Linked DNA regions of Puniceicoccus vermicola. The protein of the gene in region 1 interacts with the protein of each later gene in a pairwise test. Links are inferred from orthologs where the notes say so. Each region holds a gene or a part of one and is shown on either strand. Other genes may lie near its edges.

Region 1 (2,909 bases):
CCTCAAAAAAGCCGCTCAGATCTTCATTCCCGAGGAGAAAGAGACGGTATCCTTTCTCGCTGCCCTTAATCAGAATATACATACCAAGCTCGAATATGAGCCACGGGATGAACCGGGGATTTACACCACCGAAGAAATCCTCGACCGGGGCAAAGGCTCCTGCCGGGATTTTGCCGCCCTACTCCAGAAGCTGCTTCAGTACGAAGGACTCGCCACCCGATTTGTCAGTGGCTACCTGCTCGAAACCGGAGACCTACAAGGCGCCGAAGCCATGCACGCCTGGACGGAGGTCTACCTCCCCGGAGCCGGATGGATTGGAATGGATCCGACCAACGGAATCCTCACCGATGACGCCTTCGTGCCCTGCGCCGTCGCCGTCAATCCCGATGAAACGACCCCCATCGGCGGACGCTATTTCGCCCAGACCCAGGTAATCTCCTCCCTCAGCACCGAACTGCAAATCCGCTGCATCGGGGAAGGTAAGTAATTCCCTCTACTCCTTCGAGGACGAAGAAGGCTTCGATTCCGAGCTACTGGAGGAATTCGATCCCGACTTTCTCTTGTAATCGGTCTCGTAAAAGCCTGATCCCTTGAAAATCAAACCGGAGCCGCCTCCGATCATTCGGGACAGCTTCATCTTTCCGCATTTCGGACATTTCTTCAGAGGCGCATCCTTCATCGATTGGAAGGCTTCCATTTCATGGCCACAGGAAGAGCAAACGTAGTCGTAAGTTGGCATTGCTGGAAAAAACGGAGAAATGTGGGAACCGGATTGAAAAATTGCAAGACTTGATCGACAACAATCAAACAATGGACCCAAAAGAGTTTACCGAGCGCTTCGAAAATTGGCGCCTCCAAATCGAAAAGGAAATCGACCACAGGGTCCCCTCCGCGGATACCGAACCCACCAAATTGCACAGCGCCATGCGCCACAGCCTCGAAGCCGGTGGCAAACGCCTCCGCCCAGTCTTGGTCTGCGCCGTCGCCGAGGCCTTCTCATCGAAGTCCAACCCACTTCCCGCCGCAGCCGCCATTGAATGCCTCCACACTTACACCCTCATCCACGACGACCTTCCGGCCATGGATGACAGCGACCTCCGCCGCGGTCGCCCCACCTGCCACAAAGCCTTCGGAGAAGCTGCCGCCATCCTCGCCGGAGACGGTCTCCTCACCCTTACCTTCCAAATTCTCGGCGAAGGATACCCCACCGACCCTGCTCTAGCCAACAACTTGGTCGTCGACCTCGCCACCGCCTCAGGAAGCCTATGGCTCGTCGGAGGTCAGATGGACGACATCGACAACGAAGGCATTCCCCTCGACGTCCCTACACTCTCCTCCATCAATCGCCGCAAAACCGGAGCCCTCATCGCCGCCGCTTGCATCATGGGGGCCAGAATCGGCGGAGCCTCTGCCGAGCAGGTCGAAACCGTTCGCCAATTTGGAGTATGCCTAGGCGAAGCCTTCCAAGTCATCGACGACATCCTCGATTTTACCGCCACCGAAGAACAAACCGGCAAAAGTTCCGGCCGCGATGAAGCCAACGGAAAAGTCACTCTGGCGACCCTGGAAGGCCTCGACGCCGCCCGAAAACGTGCCGAAGAACTCACTCAGCAAGCCGACCACCTGCTTTCTCAATTCTCCGCGAATACCGATTTTCTCTCGGCCCTCGTCCGCTGGATGGCGGACCGCAGTAACTGATCCCCTTGCCTGGCGTCCGGCTCAGCCGGGAATCCACGATCGTCGAGATTTTAACCGGAGATCTTCTCTGAATGATGAGTCAGGCTGGGCTCCTCCGATGTAAACTAATTTTTTTCCTGGTTAATTATAAGTAGACGAAGAGGCTGATTCACCTAAAGCATCCGGCGAACTACGCCGCTGTCTCGTGTTGAAGCCTCAATTGCCCGCAGGCAGCACTGATGTCGTGCCCTTTTTCTCTCCGAAGAGTCACAGAAACACCGTTTTCGCGAAGAATTTTGGCAAATTTCTCCTGACGCCGGAGATTGGGCCGCTTCCATTCAAGTCCTTCCACGGTGTTGTAGGGGATACAATTCACGTGAGCGTGTAGCTCCTTGGCGATACCTGAGAGCGCGATCGCCTGTTCAAGAGAGTCGTTAACATCCTCAATAAGAATGAACTCCAGAGTCACCATTCGGTTGTGTCGCTCCCGAAAATACCGAACCGCCTCGAGAAGTTCGGCGATCGGATAACGTCGGTTGATCGGCATAATCCGGCTTCTCACCTCATCGGTCGCTCCATGCAGCGAAACCGCGAGTCGGATGGGGATCCCTAGGTCCGCAAGCTTGCGAATTTCTGGAACCAGTCCAGATGTGGAAACGGTGATCCGACGGGCTCCGAAGCGGAATCCCCAGTCACTATGAAGCGACTCGATCGCACCGGCGACCGCATCAAAATTAGCCATCGGCTCTCCCATGCCCATGAAGACAATATTGTCGAAGGGAACATGATCTTCCCGCACGGCTGAAGGCGTATCCGATTCATCCTTTCTCTCTCCTACGCGGAAGAACTGCCCGAGAATCTCACCCCGAGTCAGATTCCGTTTAAACCCAGCCAAACCGGATGCGCAGAACTTACATCCATACGCACAGCCAACTTGACTTGAAACGCACACCGTCGCTCGGGATTTCTCCTGCCCCACTCCGACCATCGGGGCCTGAATCAAGACCGTCTCAACCAAAGCTCCATCCTCGAGTCGAGAAAGCAACTTATGGGTGTCGTCTCCAGAGCGCTTCCAAAGCACTGGAGTCACCGGATTTCCGGCAAACTTCTCCCCGAGCGACTCCCGCATCGTGAGCGGCAAGTTACTCATTTCCGCAAAATCCGGAACCCCTTTCTTGTAGGCCCACTCAAGGATTTGCTTCCCGCGGAAAGCTGGAATTTTCTCGGCCTTG
Region 2 (13,474 bases), on another replicon or contig:
TGTCGGGCGGAGCGGTATAGTAACGTAGGGTTTCAATTCACCCACTCGTGCGATGGGGTGACCTTGGAGGGAGCGGTCGCCGATTGTTCTGGCACGAGCACGGAGCCTGCCCCGGAGATCTGGAAACACACCTCCGATCCGGTCGGCTTTGATTTTCACCGGAAGGGATCTTCGGAGCCGGAGAATACCCGGATTTTGTTGCGGAATTGCGTCTCCATCAACAACCGCGAGTCGAACGGAGATTCTTATGAACAGGGTGATGGGTTTAAGTTCGAACGGAATAATCGGGATATCGTCCTTGTTGCCTGTGTAGCGAACTGGAATCGCGATGCTGGATTTGATTTAAAAGGGACGAATCAGAAGTTGGAAGGCTGCGTGGCTGTATCCAATTCCCGATATGGTTTCAAAGTTTGGTATGATGGGATCTTGGAGAATTGCGTCGCGGTGGGGAATCGCTCCCGTCAGTTAACCTTGCCGTCGCAGAAAGGGGAGCACACCATCGTGGCAAACTACTGCACGTTTCACGCCGAGGAGAAGTCGGATGTTGGGGTGGGGACCGAAGCAGAGGGGACGACGGGGATTCTGAACCATTGCATACTCTCCTTCAGTGGAGAGAGCGGCCGTTTCACTATGGGGCCGGGGACCGTGACCTTAAATGAATCCGTGACCTTGGCAAATGCGGGAAACCCCGAAGATCCTCCTCGCTATCTGAATCCGGTTCTCCCTTGGACGGGGCTAGGGGCCCATTTTGACAACCGGACCTATGGTCGGAATAAAGGATACAGTAGCGAGCGCGTGGAGCAGATTTTCGCGAATCCTTGAGAGTACGCTCGACGGGCAGAGTTCTTTTGCTCGGGTCGAAAGAGGGTGAACTCTCTTTCGACCCAAAAAAGCGGGGCACCGAATCGGTGCCCCGCTGAAAGGATTTGTCTGGATCGAGAGATGATCTCAGGGGTTATTGGGACTCGTTTTGTTCGGACTGCTCCGACTCTCCGGACTCTTCTGTTTCTCTCTTCTTTTGCGGCTCCTTCTGGATCGCTTTAGTCTGACGCGGTTCTTGTTGAATCGCTTTCCGTTTGTGCGGCTTTTCCTCGATCGCCTTGGGCTTTGGGGGTTCGAGAGCGTCGGTGAGTTCCTCGGTGAGACCGCCCGGCTTGCTCGGGTCGATACCCAGCTCGTTGAGGAGCTTGTCGACGAGAGGGGAGTTCATCCGGTAAGAGAGGAGGGACTCCATGAGTTGATTGGGCATACCGCCGCCGCCGTTTGAGACGGAGGAGTTGCCGTTGCTTGAACCTTGGCCATTGGAGCTGCCGGGAACGTTGAAGCCGTTGGTCGAGATGATCTTGATGCTGTCGATCTTCTCCATTGGTTTGACGCTGGCCTCGATGATCTGCGGGGCGACCTGGGCGAGAATCTTGCGGATCTCGAAGCTGATGATCTCCTGGTTGAGAAGGTTCTTGGCTTCGTTGATGGCCTTCTCCCCGTAAGCCTCGACCTCGAAGCGCTTGGCGTCGGCCTCGGCGACGATGCGGATCTTTTCGGCGGAGGCTTTGGCCTCGGTAACGACTGCTTCGGCCTTGTCGATAGCAGCCTGCTTCTCGGCCTCGGCGGATACCTTCACGTCGATGGCTTCCTTTTCCGCATCCTCGCGGGCCTTGATCAACTCGATCTCCTTCTCACGATTGGCGATAGAGGTTTGACGGACGGTGGTGACGTTTTCCTCTTCCTTGACCATGAGGGAGCGGGCCTTGGCAGCTTCGGCCTCGGCTTGCGATTGTTCCTCGGACTTCTTCGCCACGGCGATATCGGAGACCTGCTTCTTGATCTCGACGGACTGCTTGCGATCGATCTCGGCTTCTTCGACCATTCGCTTGGCGAGAATGTCGCGTTCCTGAATGGTTTGTTCGGAACCAATTGCGGCCTCGCGTTCCTTCTGTTCTTGAATGATTCGGGCCTCTTCGGCTTCGCGTTTCCGAGTCGCCTTTTCCGTGGCGACGAGGGATTCCTGCGAAGCTGTCGCGAAAGCCACTTCTCTTTCCTGATCGAGGCGGGCCATTTCTTCATCCCGTTTGATGTGGAAACTCTCGCGGGAGGCTTCGAGATTTTTGGTCTCAATCTTGACCCGGGTTTCCTGCTCGATCCGGTTCCGCTCTTCCCGTTTAGACTCGGTGATCGACGTCAATTTTGCGAGACCCTGGGCGTCGAAGGCATTGTCTTCCTTGAAGTAGGTGCGTCCGGTTTGGTCAAGGGCGGTGAGCGAGACGGATTCGAGCTCAAGACCGTTCTTGAGCAAATCCTCGCTGACCGAAGACTGGACGGACTGCACAAACTCGGTGCGTTTTTCGTGGAGCTCCTCCATACTGAGCCCCGCGGCGACGGCACGGAGAGCATCGACGAACTTACCCTGAAGAAGTTCTTTGAGCATCTCCGGTTGGAGAGTCCGGTCCCCGAGGGTCTGGGCCGCTTTCGCAATGGATTCTTTCTCGGGTTTGACGCGGACGTAAAACTCGGCCGTCACATCGACGCGCATACGGTCGGCGGTGATGAGACCGTCCTCGTTTTTACGGTCCACTTGGAGCCGAAGAGTCCGCATGTTGACGGCGACGATCTCTTGGAAGACCGGGAGTTTGATGGCTCCCCCGTCGAGGATGACTTTTTCTCCCCCCAAGCCGGTGCGCACGAAAGCGATCTCCTTGGAGGAGCGTTTGTAGAGTCGGGCGATGACGACTCCGAAGAAGATGAGAGCGGCGATGCCAATGCCGATCCAAGTGATGATATTGATCATGGGATTCACGGATTTTGATTTGAGTAGATTAAAAAACGATGGGGATAGAGCCCCCGAAAACTATTGGTGGTCGAGGTGGGGATTTTCCACGGCGATACAAGTGAAGGCTCCTTTGCCCTTGTCTCTGCCGACGAGCAGAACGTGTTCTCCTTGCTTAAAGCGCGCTTGCGGCTCGTCCGCGCGGACCATGACATAGTGCGTCCGGTCGAGTGGGCCGCGCAACTTAGCCTCCGCAGTCCTCTCGTAAGTCGCTTCACCGATGGTGATGGTGGCAACCCGGCCGATATAACTCCCGGAGGAAATCGCACTCGTCTCGTCCTTGGGGAGTATATTTCCCAGGAGGGCATTTCCCCATTTGAGCGGAAAGATGGAGACCGCAAAAGCGATGGGTGCTGCCACCATGGCGGGGAGGAGGCCGAGCCCACTTTCGCTCAGAAAAAGTTGGCCGTTGTATCCGATGCACGAGAACAGAAAGAGGAAGAGGAGGAAGCTGATGATAAACGGCACCTTGCCGAAATTCATCCAAGCGAATACCTCAGCAACCCAGGAAGCCTCCGCGCCGCTGTCCGGGCCTGCCTCCTCCTCGATATCCATCTCAGGCTCGATCGAGAGTTCCCCGGGGAGATCGACGCCGCCGACCGCATCAAAGTCTGGTAGGACGTCGTCGATCCAGCCGAAGAGGCTGATCCCCGTGAACAAGCTGATGGTTTGCAGGATGCCGATGAGGAAGAATATCCCCAAGGCGACGGCGAAAGGCAGGTTTTCCGCTGCCGTAAAATGCGCGTACATGGAAAAGACAGAGCGGGCTTGATCTCTTTACTCGCCGGAGAGGGCTTTCATTCGGGCTTCGATTCGTGCGCGCTTGTTCAAGTGGGCAAGCTCGACAAGCTTTGCGCTCTCGTCGGAGTTGGCCTTAATGGCAGTGCGTCGAACTCCGGTGGCGTCTTGTAGGACCCGAGTGAAGGCGCGCTCGGCCTTGTCGGCTTTGGTCACGGCGGATCCAGAGCCGGAGGCTCCGACTCCCGATTCCGATTGTCCGGCGGACGCGGCTTCCTTCTGGGATACCTTGAAGTCGTGTAGCTCATCATCCATCTCGTTGCGCTTGGCAACGAGGCCGGCGATTGCCTGATTCAATTCGGCTTCCTGCCGTCCTAGTTCGCCCAATTGATTCTCGAGTGCGGGGAGTTGGTCCTCAATATCGAGCTGTCGTGAGATGGCCGTTTCGACGAGGTCTTTGCGCCCCTGCTTGAGGGCTTCTTCAGTTTGCTCTTCGATCCGAGAATGTTCCTCGTTGAGCTTGGTCATCGCCTTGGAAACGTGGTACTTCTGGGCGGTAATCCGTCCGAGCTCCGCTTTGACCTCGTCGAGGGCATCGTCGACTTCGGCGATTGCTTGTTCGAGAACCACCTCAGGGGCGAGACCTTCGATTTTGGACACAATCGAGGAGGCGGTGCCAGTGATGATGCGGCGGATGCGGTTACTGATAGTATCTTTCATGATTTTTTGGGTTTGCTGGATTAAATACGTGCGTTGGCCAGAGCCATATGCGGGAAAACGAAAAGGGTAGGGAAAGCTTTGTCGGAGAAGATGGGTTACGGGTTGGGAGAATGGTCTCGCTCGGAAATTAGGCCCACTAATTCAGAGATCGTTTCAAGTTTGTCATCGAGGAGCCTGGGGTTGTAGGTGGGCGCCTCACGGGTGAGACCGAGACGGAGAGTTTGCTCGATGACACGGAGGAGGATGCTGAGCAACTTCTCCTCGGTTTCGAGGAGGTAAGGGAGCTCTTCCTTATCGGCAGGAGGATCTTGTCGGCTGGCCAGGTAGGCAATTGCCTGGGGGAGAAGATGGGCAGCCATATCAATCAGGTCGGAATGAACCTTCTGTTTCATCTCTAACTGGCGGAGATTCTTTCGAGCTGGCTCGCCAATGCGGTTCAGTTCCTCGACTCCCTCGGCATAGGTTCCAAAATGCTCGTGATATTGCCGGAAAAAAGAGGCCACAAACCGAAGCTTTTCACTCGCGGTCACTTTTCCTCCGAAAGATTGCTGCATCAGAAACTCGTAATCGTCCTGACTGATGCGTCCGCTGATGGGGACGGTCTTGGTAGTGTCATTCATGAGAGTCCAGGTTCGGAAGGGTGAATTGTTGGAGCAGTGTATAATAGTTATACAATGTTCTTTCTCCAGTGCAAGAGAAATCGAAAATGTTCTAAGGAAAGGCGGAAGAAGGTGTCCTTTCTGGTCTGGGAATGAACGCTTATGGGGAATTCGGCGATAGGCCGCTGCGCCAGATTCTCTCCTCAACCGTGCTCAATCCATTATATACAGCCCACAGAGAAAGATCAAAATGGGTGCCTTCAGCTCTCTCTCAGGTTCGAGGAACATTTCCCATTGTTGACCACAGTAGTGAGCTCTAGTGGAAAGCGCTGAATCTACTCCACCCAGTGAAGTAGCCGCTCAGCTTTAGCTGCGCGGTACTGGAGGTGCGAAATGCTTTTTGCTATGGCGCATCGCAAGAGAAGCCCGAGACGTACGTTGGTCCTCTCTAACCTCTTTCGCAAAGCTGAAGGCTGGAGGGGAAAGAACCATTTTCTTTCGACCACCAGGTCCGATTTTCTTTCGTGAAACTGTCTCCATTATAGAATGGTCCAGATGTCCTTGTGCCATCCCATTAGAAATGTGAGGTCGTGCACGTCATATTTGATCATGAGTAAAAAGCAGAATGGCGCCTGCAGTGAATACTATGCTGCCCAACAGAAACCGAAGGAGCTTTCCCACTAGAACCCGGGTCAGGTTATTGGGATTCACGGTAATTGTTACCGTTCTTTCGCCGCGTGGCTGATGGGTGATGAATCTTTTTGCTAGGTCTCCACCGATCCAGACGCCGAGTAGGATTAGGACGTAGGCGGTAATTTCGAGTGTGATGTGTTTCAATGAGGGGTCCATTTTATTGCGAAAGCCATTTATCCAGTTTCGCGATGAAATTTGAGTATTCTTCCCGCCCTCTGAATCCGTGTTTTCCCATGATTTGGATAAGAGGTATTCCCGCGGTTGAATAGAGGATTGTGCCTTGCCGCCTGGGGGAGAGAAGTGGTGCGCAGAAATAGATGGAAAGACAGAGAAGGGCGGCGAGCTTCGGTCCCCATCCAAAGCCTTGGCCGATTAGGACTCCCCCGAGCCCGGCTAAGAGCGATAGGATGAATCCGATTATCATAAGGCTACGGATGTTGTGAATGTAGCCTCGATCGTTCTCTTCCAATAGACCGGTCTTGCTCGATATTGACTCGTTAGGGATGGTGAATGCTTCTTTCTTTAGGACATTGCGACTCGACTGGATTCTGATTTCCTCTTCGCCGAGAGTAAAAGTGGTTGATCGGTCGTAGTAGCGTACTCGGTATTGTTGCATCTTATTGTCAGATATTCGGGGCGGGCTAACGCCTTCATAGTATAGCTCCGGATATAGATCGACTTTGAGCTTGGGGCAAGTATTCAGGGAGTTGTTATCCGAACATGATTCTAAACGGGGATTTCGACAGATGGGCGATGTCGGCGAGCTTTGAGATCTGGGGAGAAGAGCTTCACAAATCGATTCCAAGCTCTACCTTGCGCATCATCGACGGCGCAGTCCATCTAGTCATCGAAGAGAAGCCTAATGAGCTGGTGAGGGAGATTCTGGCTTTCCGAAAGTCCTGAACCGAGTGGAGGTAACTCTTACGATCGGTGGTGTCATGATTTCTTTTCTGGGCCGGTTGCCGTTGGCTATGACCCATTCTCGAGGACAGCGGTTCATAGATTTCCACCCGCTGCTCCCGATTGGTTCTCGCTAGAAACAGAGCGATATGTAGGTCGAATGGTGACTCCGAATAGTGAAAATTCTGTGTCTTCGCTCTTCGAAATGTACCCGACTTATCTTCGGAACGGAATTTGGGCGGTTTTTCAGGATAGAATTCGATTAACCGACGAGATTTCTCCAAGGCATCCTCGTCCCAAAGACTTGGGTATAAGGATATGCTTTTAGGAGGGGTCAGCTTGAGACAAGTGGCGGTTAAAGGCGTCCAGTGAATGCATTGCCGCGTATTGTTTGAGGGCGAGCTTGTCGTCCGGGGTGAGGCCCTTCTGGTGGCGCAAAATACACTCACTCAGCGCCTGCATGAGGCTTTCAGGATTTTCATTTTTAAAGGTTAATCCCAATCCATGCTTTTTGACGCGCTGCCCGACCAAATCGTAATCACTGCTGATCACGGGACGTTCGGCATGGGCGGCAAGTGCCAAGTTATTCGACGAGCCGAAATGACTCATATACGGCAACAGCACGACATCGCATGCTGCCAGGCAATCGCGCAACGTATCTTCTGGAATAAATGCGTTGATAAGAGAGGATTGGCGATTTCTGCAGAGGGTTTCCAGTGATTGTAACCATGCTCCCTTGGGGTCTTGTTTTCCCGCGCATAGCAAAAAAACTTTCGGGTCGGAAAGTTTGTTAATGGCATCAATGGCAAGTCCAATACCTTTTCGTTTATGCCCTTGTCCGAAAATCAGTGGAATAAAGGCATTTTGCGGCAATGATAATTTTTCGCGCGCCTTTTCCCGCGAAAGATATTCATAAGCGGGTGCGGGATCGGGTAGCCAGTGTATCGGAATATTGGATCTATATTCTTTGGCGTTTTCGGTAATGCGTTCGTCTAAGACGAAAATACGTTTAAAAAAACGTTTCTTATTAAGTTTGTGTACTCCGTGTCGCTTGAGTGCCAGACCGAGGCTCCTCGATTGAGTGAGGACTCGCGGGCGGATGTACAATCCTGAAATTTTCCCTGAAAGGGAGAGCGCAGGTAATAATCCCAATGCGGCTTTACGCCAAAGTGAGGAGGCGATTTCATCCAGCGAGCATAGGAAAATTTCGTCTGGGTTTATTTCTGCATTGAGTGTGCAGAGTGCTTTCAAATGCTGCTTTTTTCCGGCGGAAGGCGGCAGAGGAAAGCTTTCAATTTTGGATAAATAGCCTTTGTCAACGTTTTGAGAAATGTGTGTCCAGCGGAGGTTTTTAGAATCGGTGCAAACTGTCACACGATAGCCTATTTGGACAAACGCAGAGGCAAAATAGGCTAAAAAAATGGGATGATGCCCTTCACTACGCGGTTCGTAGAGGAGGATATGGGGCGGATTCGGCATAACTGATGGAAACTAATATACGAAAACGGTGGCACAAAAGTGAGTTGACGGTAATTTGAAAATTATACGGAGGAAAGGGGAATTCGAATATTATTCTGCCGGCCCAATCAGTCAGTTGGGCAAAGACCATCGTGAGGAATTGATCGCGCGCGCTCGTGCTTCTGCTCTTTCTGGATATCGGATGCAGAGCCATACAGAGCTGGAACTCTTTTGGGGAGCCAGCAGATCGAGAACTCAAATTTTCATGAATGGCTCCACAGGAAGCACCGACAGGATTCTTCTTGGCCCTTAACTGGACAGTTGTGGGGAAATGTGTTGGCTTAGCGTCCGAATCTCCTCACCCATAAATCCCTTCTATGCCAAAATTACCTATATCAGTCTGTATGATTGTCCGAAATGAGGCAGACCGTTTGGTGAAAAGTTTACCACCTTTGGAGGCGTTTGCGGAGCTGTGTGTGCTGGATTCGGAGAGCACGGATAATTCGGTTAGCCTTTGTCAGGCGGCGGGAGCATCGGTGACAATTCATCCGTGGGAAGGCTTTTCGGCGGCACGGCGTAGGGTTTTTTCCAGTGCGACTCAGCCGTGGTTATTGTGGATCGATGCGGATGAAATTCTTACCTCGGAATTTATTGCCGAACTGTGGCATTTGTTTCGCGATGGCGAACCACAGCATGTGGCGTATCAAGTCAACCGTCGGGTTTGTTTTGAGGGCCAATGGATCTCGCATGGGGACTGGTTCCCCGATTGGAATGTACGGCTTTTCCGTGAAAATGTTTGGCAAATGCCTGAGCGCTTGCTCCATGAAAGTCTGGAGATCACGGGGTCTATCGGCAAATTAAACAGTGTGATTGAGCATCACTCATTCCGGAGTTGGGATGATTTTTACAGCCGCAGTAAGCGTTATGCACGACTCTGGGCTGAGGAGCATTTGCGACGCCGCAGTCCACGTTTCGGCGAAGCGAAATTGCGGGGTCTGTGGCGTTTTTTCCATGGATATGTGCTGAAACGCGGATTTTTAGACGGTAAATTAGGGTTCAAAATCGCTTATGCGAACGGCGTCGGAGTGACGGAAAAGTACCGCGCTTTAATCGCGCTCAAACGTGAACGGAATTTACGCTAGCGCATCTTTTGAAGGAGCAAAAGGATGGGCTTCCCAAGTGGGTGGGTCGCTTCAGCGCCCACCATTGGCAGTCAAGGAATGGCGAGAGCCATTTCTACGAAATTCCTAACCAGCTGACGTTTCCGAGTAGAGACTGATCACAGAATCAGGATTCCGTGCGTGCGATTCTTTCGAGCCTTCCGGGATCCGGAAGAGCTGAAGGCATGAAAAACGTTAGCTCAGGTTGCCTCGAATTTGATGAAGAGAGAGTATTTGCAAGAATTCGTGGCCCCATCCGGCTGTCCCCCAAAAAATCAAGACGTGAGGCCCTTACGGTAGCCGGTGGAAGTTCTTCGTGTAATCTTTAGATTTTGCGTTTAACACGAATGCCGGAATGGGTTCTCTGTGGGACTTGTTGCCGATGTCCTTGAGCAAGACCGAGTGCTACCGATGCCCTCGCGGTGTTGGGTTCCTATGCCTTTGTGGCATCACCGAGTTGAATCACCACCTTTTGTGCGACATGGCGGGCTTTTTCGCGTGCCTGTTCGAGGTCGTCGGCACGGGCCAGGGCCACGCCCATCCGGCGGCGACCACTGACCGATGGTTTGCCGAAGAGGCGGAGGTCTGTGCCCGGCAGTTGTAGAGCGTCATCGATATTTGTGAAGCGAATATTGTCACTGTGGCCCTCGGCCAAAATGACTGCCGAGGATGCCGGTCCGAGTTGCTCGACCACTGGGATCGGCAGGCCGAGGACTGCCCGTGCGTGAAGGGCAAACTGGGAAAGTGACTGGCCGACCATCGTGACCATGCCAGTGTCGTGCGGGCGTGGGGAGACCTCGCTGAAAATGACTTCGTCACCACAGACGAAGAGCTCGACGCCAAAAACGCCCCGGCCGCCAAGTGCATTCGTGATGGCACCGGCCATTTCCTGTGCCCGTGTGCATGCCTTTTCTGACATCGGCTGGGGCTGCCAGGACTCGCGGTAATCACCGTCCTTCTGGATGTGACCGATCGGCGCGCAGAAAGCCGTGCCTCCGATATGCCGGACGGTCAGCAGCGTGATTTCGTAGTCAAATTCGACGAACCCCTCGACGATGACCTTGCCGGCACCCGCACGGCCGCCTTCCTGTGCATAGGTCCAAGCCGCTTCGATTTCACCGGCCTCGCGAATTATGCTCTGGCCTTTGCCCGAAGAACTCATGATCGGCTTGACCACGCAGGGGATACCGATCTCGGTGACGGCGGCCTCAAAGGCCTCGCGGCTGTCGGCAAACTGATAGGGTGAAGTGGGGAGCCGAAGCTCCTCCGCCGCCAGACGCCGGATGCCTTCACGGTTCATTGTCAGTTGGGTGGCGCGCGCGGTGGGGACGACTTTGGCCAGTCCCTCTTTCTCAATTGCGGCAAGAGTGTCGGTCGCGATGGCTTCCACTTCCGGCACGATGTAGGCCGGACACTCCTCCTCGATCACGGCCCGCAGGGCTTCCCCGTCCAGCATATCGATGACGTGAGCGCGGTCCGCCACCTGCATTGCCGGGGCGTTTGCGTAGCTGTCGACCGCGATCACCTCGACGCCGAAACGCTGCAGTTCGATCACGACTTCTTTGCCGAGTTCGCCCGAGCCGCAGAGCAAGACCCTGCAGGCAGAAGAGGTGAAAGGAGTGCCAATATCCATGTGGGTAGAGAGATGCATGTTTTACCCGAAAAACTCAAACCAGAAGAGGGTAAGTTGTCATTGAGGTCGAACTGTGTGTATCACCCCCATCCCAAAACCTCCAAAGTTTCCAGAATCTCCCGCACTCCCTTCTTCCGCTTGGCGGTGGTCCGGCCTGCGAGGGTGGGGAAGCTCTGCTGAAGGCGTAAACTAGAGACCTGAAGTTGAGAGAGGCGAAGTGAGAGGGATGGCGAACGCCGAACTCTGCACGTTAATCACAGGAGAGGTGGCTTGGAATCGCGCGACTGAAGTCATGCGAGAACGGGGAATTGAGGGGTGTTCTCCGGATTTGGATCTAGGGCTTGTTTTTTTGCAAATAGTGGCACAAGACCTGCATTGAGTATTATGATTTGAAAGAATCGTAATAATCAAAAAGGTCCAACTATGAAACAACACTCGATCAAAAATCTAACTCGCATCGGCCTCACGACACTCGTGGGCCTCGTCGGCATCTCCTCGGCTCGAGGAGAGGAACCTCTCAAAATCGCTTACAGTGACTGGCCGGGATGGGTCGCCTGGGAAATCGGCATTGAAAAGGGCTGGTTTGAAGAAGAAGGCGTGGACGTGGAGTTCCTGTGGTTCGATTATGTTGCATCCATGGATGCCTACGTGGCCGGGCAGGTCGACGCGGTTACCATGACCAATGGGGACGCACTCGTGACGGGAGCGACTGGTAAACCTTCGGTCGGCATTATCATCAACGACTTTTCCAACGGGAATGACATGATCGTCGGAGGTCCGGGAATCTCTTCGATCACCGATCTGAAAGGGAAGAAAGTCGGAGTCGAAGAAGGTTTTGTTTGTCACCTCTTGCTCCTGAAAGGGCTTTCGGACAACGGGATGACCGCAGACGACGTCACCATCGTGAACACTCCTACGAACGAGACTCCGCAGGTATTGGCTTCGGGAGCGGTTTCCGCAATCGGTGCCTGGCAGCCCAATTCTGGTGAAGCTCTGAAGCAGACTCCAGGTTCGACTCGCGTCTATTCTTCGGCAGACAGCCCCGGCATCATCTATGATTTGCTCTTTGTCTCGCCGGAATCTCTCGAGACCCGTCGTGACGACTGGGCGAAGGTGGTCAAGGTCTGGTATCGGATTGTCGACTACTTGAAGGATGAAGACAACATTGACGAAGCCTTGGAAATTCTCTCGGCTCGCGTGAACCTGTCTCCTGCCGAGTATGAGCCTCTCTTTGCCGGTACCTACATCCTATCTCTCGACGAAGCGAAGGAGCGCTGGGAGGAAGCAGAAGGCTTGGACAGTGTCTACGGTTCCACCGAATTCGTGGATGACTTTAACGTGAAGTTCGAAGTCTACGACAATCCTCTGAACACCACTCAGTATCTCGATCCTTCCTTGACCGAGGAATACGCAGAGTCGGTCGAAAACTAATTGGGACGTCTTCGAGCGTCATAATCACTTGAGTTCTGTTGGGGGAGGGGAGTCCGATCCTCCCAACCCTCTCCAGCTAAAATTGAATAACCGGTCCTCGATAAAATTATGTCGAAAGAAAAGCCATGGTTTGCGATCCGCAAGTCGCTGTCTCCACAGCGGCAAACGATCCTGACCCTTTGCTCCTTCCTCCTGCCGGTTTTGGTATGGTGTGTGGTGAGTTACGTGCCGTTTATCTGGCATCCCGATATGGTGGTCACGATTTCCGCCGATCGGAGCGACGTCACCACGGTTTACTCGGCCGGGGATCGTCTTCCCCGCCATAAGGAAAGCGAGAACGATTTCGCTTTTGAAGATTTTGCCGAAGCGGTCCGGGTTCAGAACCAAGGAATCGTCGAGGCGCGTGAAGCCGGAACTCCGATCGAGACTTCTCGGCGCACGAATAAAAAGGTATTGCGTCACTTGGCACCTGTGGGAGTCGCCGAAGGCTGGCTCGACCGCGATCAAGCCACTGACGATGCCGCCATTTATCAACTTTGGGGCGAGATCGCCCGTGGGGAAAAGGTTCCTTCGAAGGTTCCTCTTTCCGAAGAAAACAAGCAGATCGTTCAGGAAAATTGGGACATTCTCAGTGGAATTAGCGATACCTATGAGTCGAAGGAGATCCCTTCCGAGGCACTATTGAGTCTGGTTCCTCAAGGAAAACCCTCCAATCCGGTCTATGTGCCGCCTCCGCACGAGGTAATAGAAACGGGTTGGTATGACTGGACCCGCGAGCGGGACCCTTCGAAACCGGGGATGCCGGACCGCTATGTGCACTCATTGAAAATTGTTTTTGGAGGATTTTTCCTCTCCTGTTTGATCGGAATCCCTCTGGGCGTCCTGAGCGGCACCTACGACTTCTTTGCCAAACTGGTAGAGCCGTTCACTGACTTTTTCCGCTACATGCCGGCGCCAGCCTTTGGAACGGTGCTGGTGGCGATCCTCTCGGTTTACGATGCACCGAAGATTGGCCTCGTTTTTCTGGGGACCTTTTTTCAGATGGTCCTCGTGATCTCGAATACCACCCGGACGCTGGATCGTTCTCTCCTCGAGGCGGCCCAAACCCTGGGCGCTAAGAGTCGTCAGCTCATGCTGAGGGTGATCATTCCGGGGATTCTTCCCAAGCTCTACAATGACCTGAGAATCCTTTTGGGATGGGCCTGGACGTGGCTCGTGATTGCCGAGCTTATCGGAACCAAGTCCGGTCTGACCGAATTTATTGAAACGCAGGGTCGATTCCGGAACTTCGACAGCGTTTATCCAACAATTATCGTCA

What was found.
Region 2: the proteins of H5P30_RS10050 (region 1) and purT interact in binary tests that used the Escherichia coli proteins (3 or more experiments, as listed by UniProt). The link is inferred for Puniceicoccus vermicola from one-to-one orthologs.

Annotation. Positions count from the first base shown.
Region 1 is NZ_JACHVA010000082.1:51,724-54,632, reverse strand. The notes cover bases 1-2,754. They hold H5P30_RS10050 (polyprenyl synthetase family protein), read left to right. Parts: upstream 1-810; coding sequence 811-1,698; downstream 1,699-2,754. Other genes in these bases: rlmN (dual-specificity RNA methyltransferase RlmN), read right to left, coding at 1,868-2,754; H5P30_RS22480 (FmdB family zinc ribbon protein), read right to left, coding at 494-739; H5P30_RS10060 (transglutaminase family protein), read left to right, coding at 1-487. In the rest of the region: more of rlmN, read right to left, coding at 2,755-2,909.
Region 2 is NZ_JACHVA010000089.1:28,882-42,355, forward strand. The notes cover bases 8,635-11,490. They hold purT (formate-dependent phosphoribosylglycinamide formyltransferase), read right to left. Parts: upstream 10,744-11,490; coding sequence 9,526-10,743; downstream 8,635-9,525. Other genes in these bases: H5P30_RS11600 (glycosyltransferase family 2 protein), read left to right, coding at 8,635-9,074; H5P30_RS11610 (ABC transporter substrate-binding protein), read left to right, coding at 11,149-11,490. Also shown: H5P30_RS11560 (right-handed parallel beta-helix repeat-containing protein), read left to right, coding at 1-822; H5P30_RS11565 (flotillin family protein), read right to left, coding at 956-2,785; H5P30_RS11570 (OB-fold-containig protein), read right to left, coding at 2,846-3,574; H5P30_RS11575 (PspA/IM30 family protein), read right to left, coding at 3,602-4,282; H5P30_RS11580 (hypothetical protein), read right to left, coding at 4,378-4,902; H5P30_RS11585 (hypothetical protein), read right to left, coding at 5,479-5,730; H5P30_RS11590 (hypothetical protein), read right to left, coding at 5,732-6,190; H5P30_RS11595 (glycosyltransferase), read right to left, coding at 6,799-7,953; more of H5P30_RS11600, read left to right, coding at 8,310-8,634; more of H5P30_RS11610, read left to right, coding at 11,491-12,156; H5P30_RS11615 (ABC transporter permease), read left to right, coding at 12,265-13,474. UniProt on the Escherichia coli protein: Involved in the de novo purine biosynthesis. Catalyzes the transfer of formate to 5-phospho-ribosyl-glycinamide (GAR), producing 5-phospho-ribosyl-N-formylglycinamide (FGAR). Formate is provided by PurU via hydrolysis of 10-formyl-tetrahydrofolate.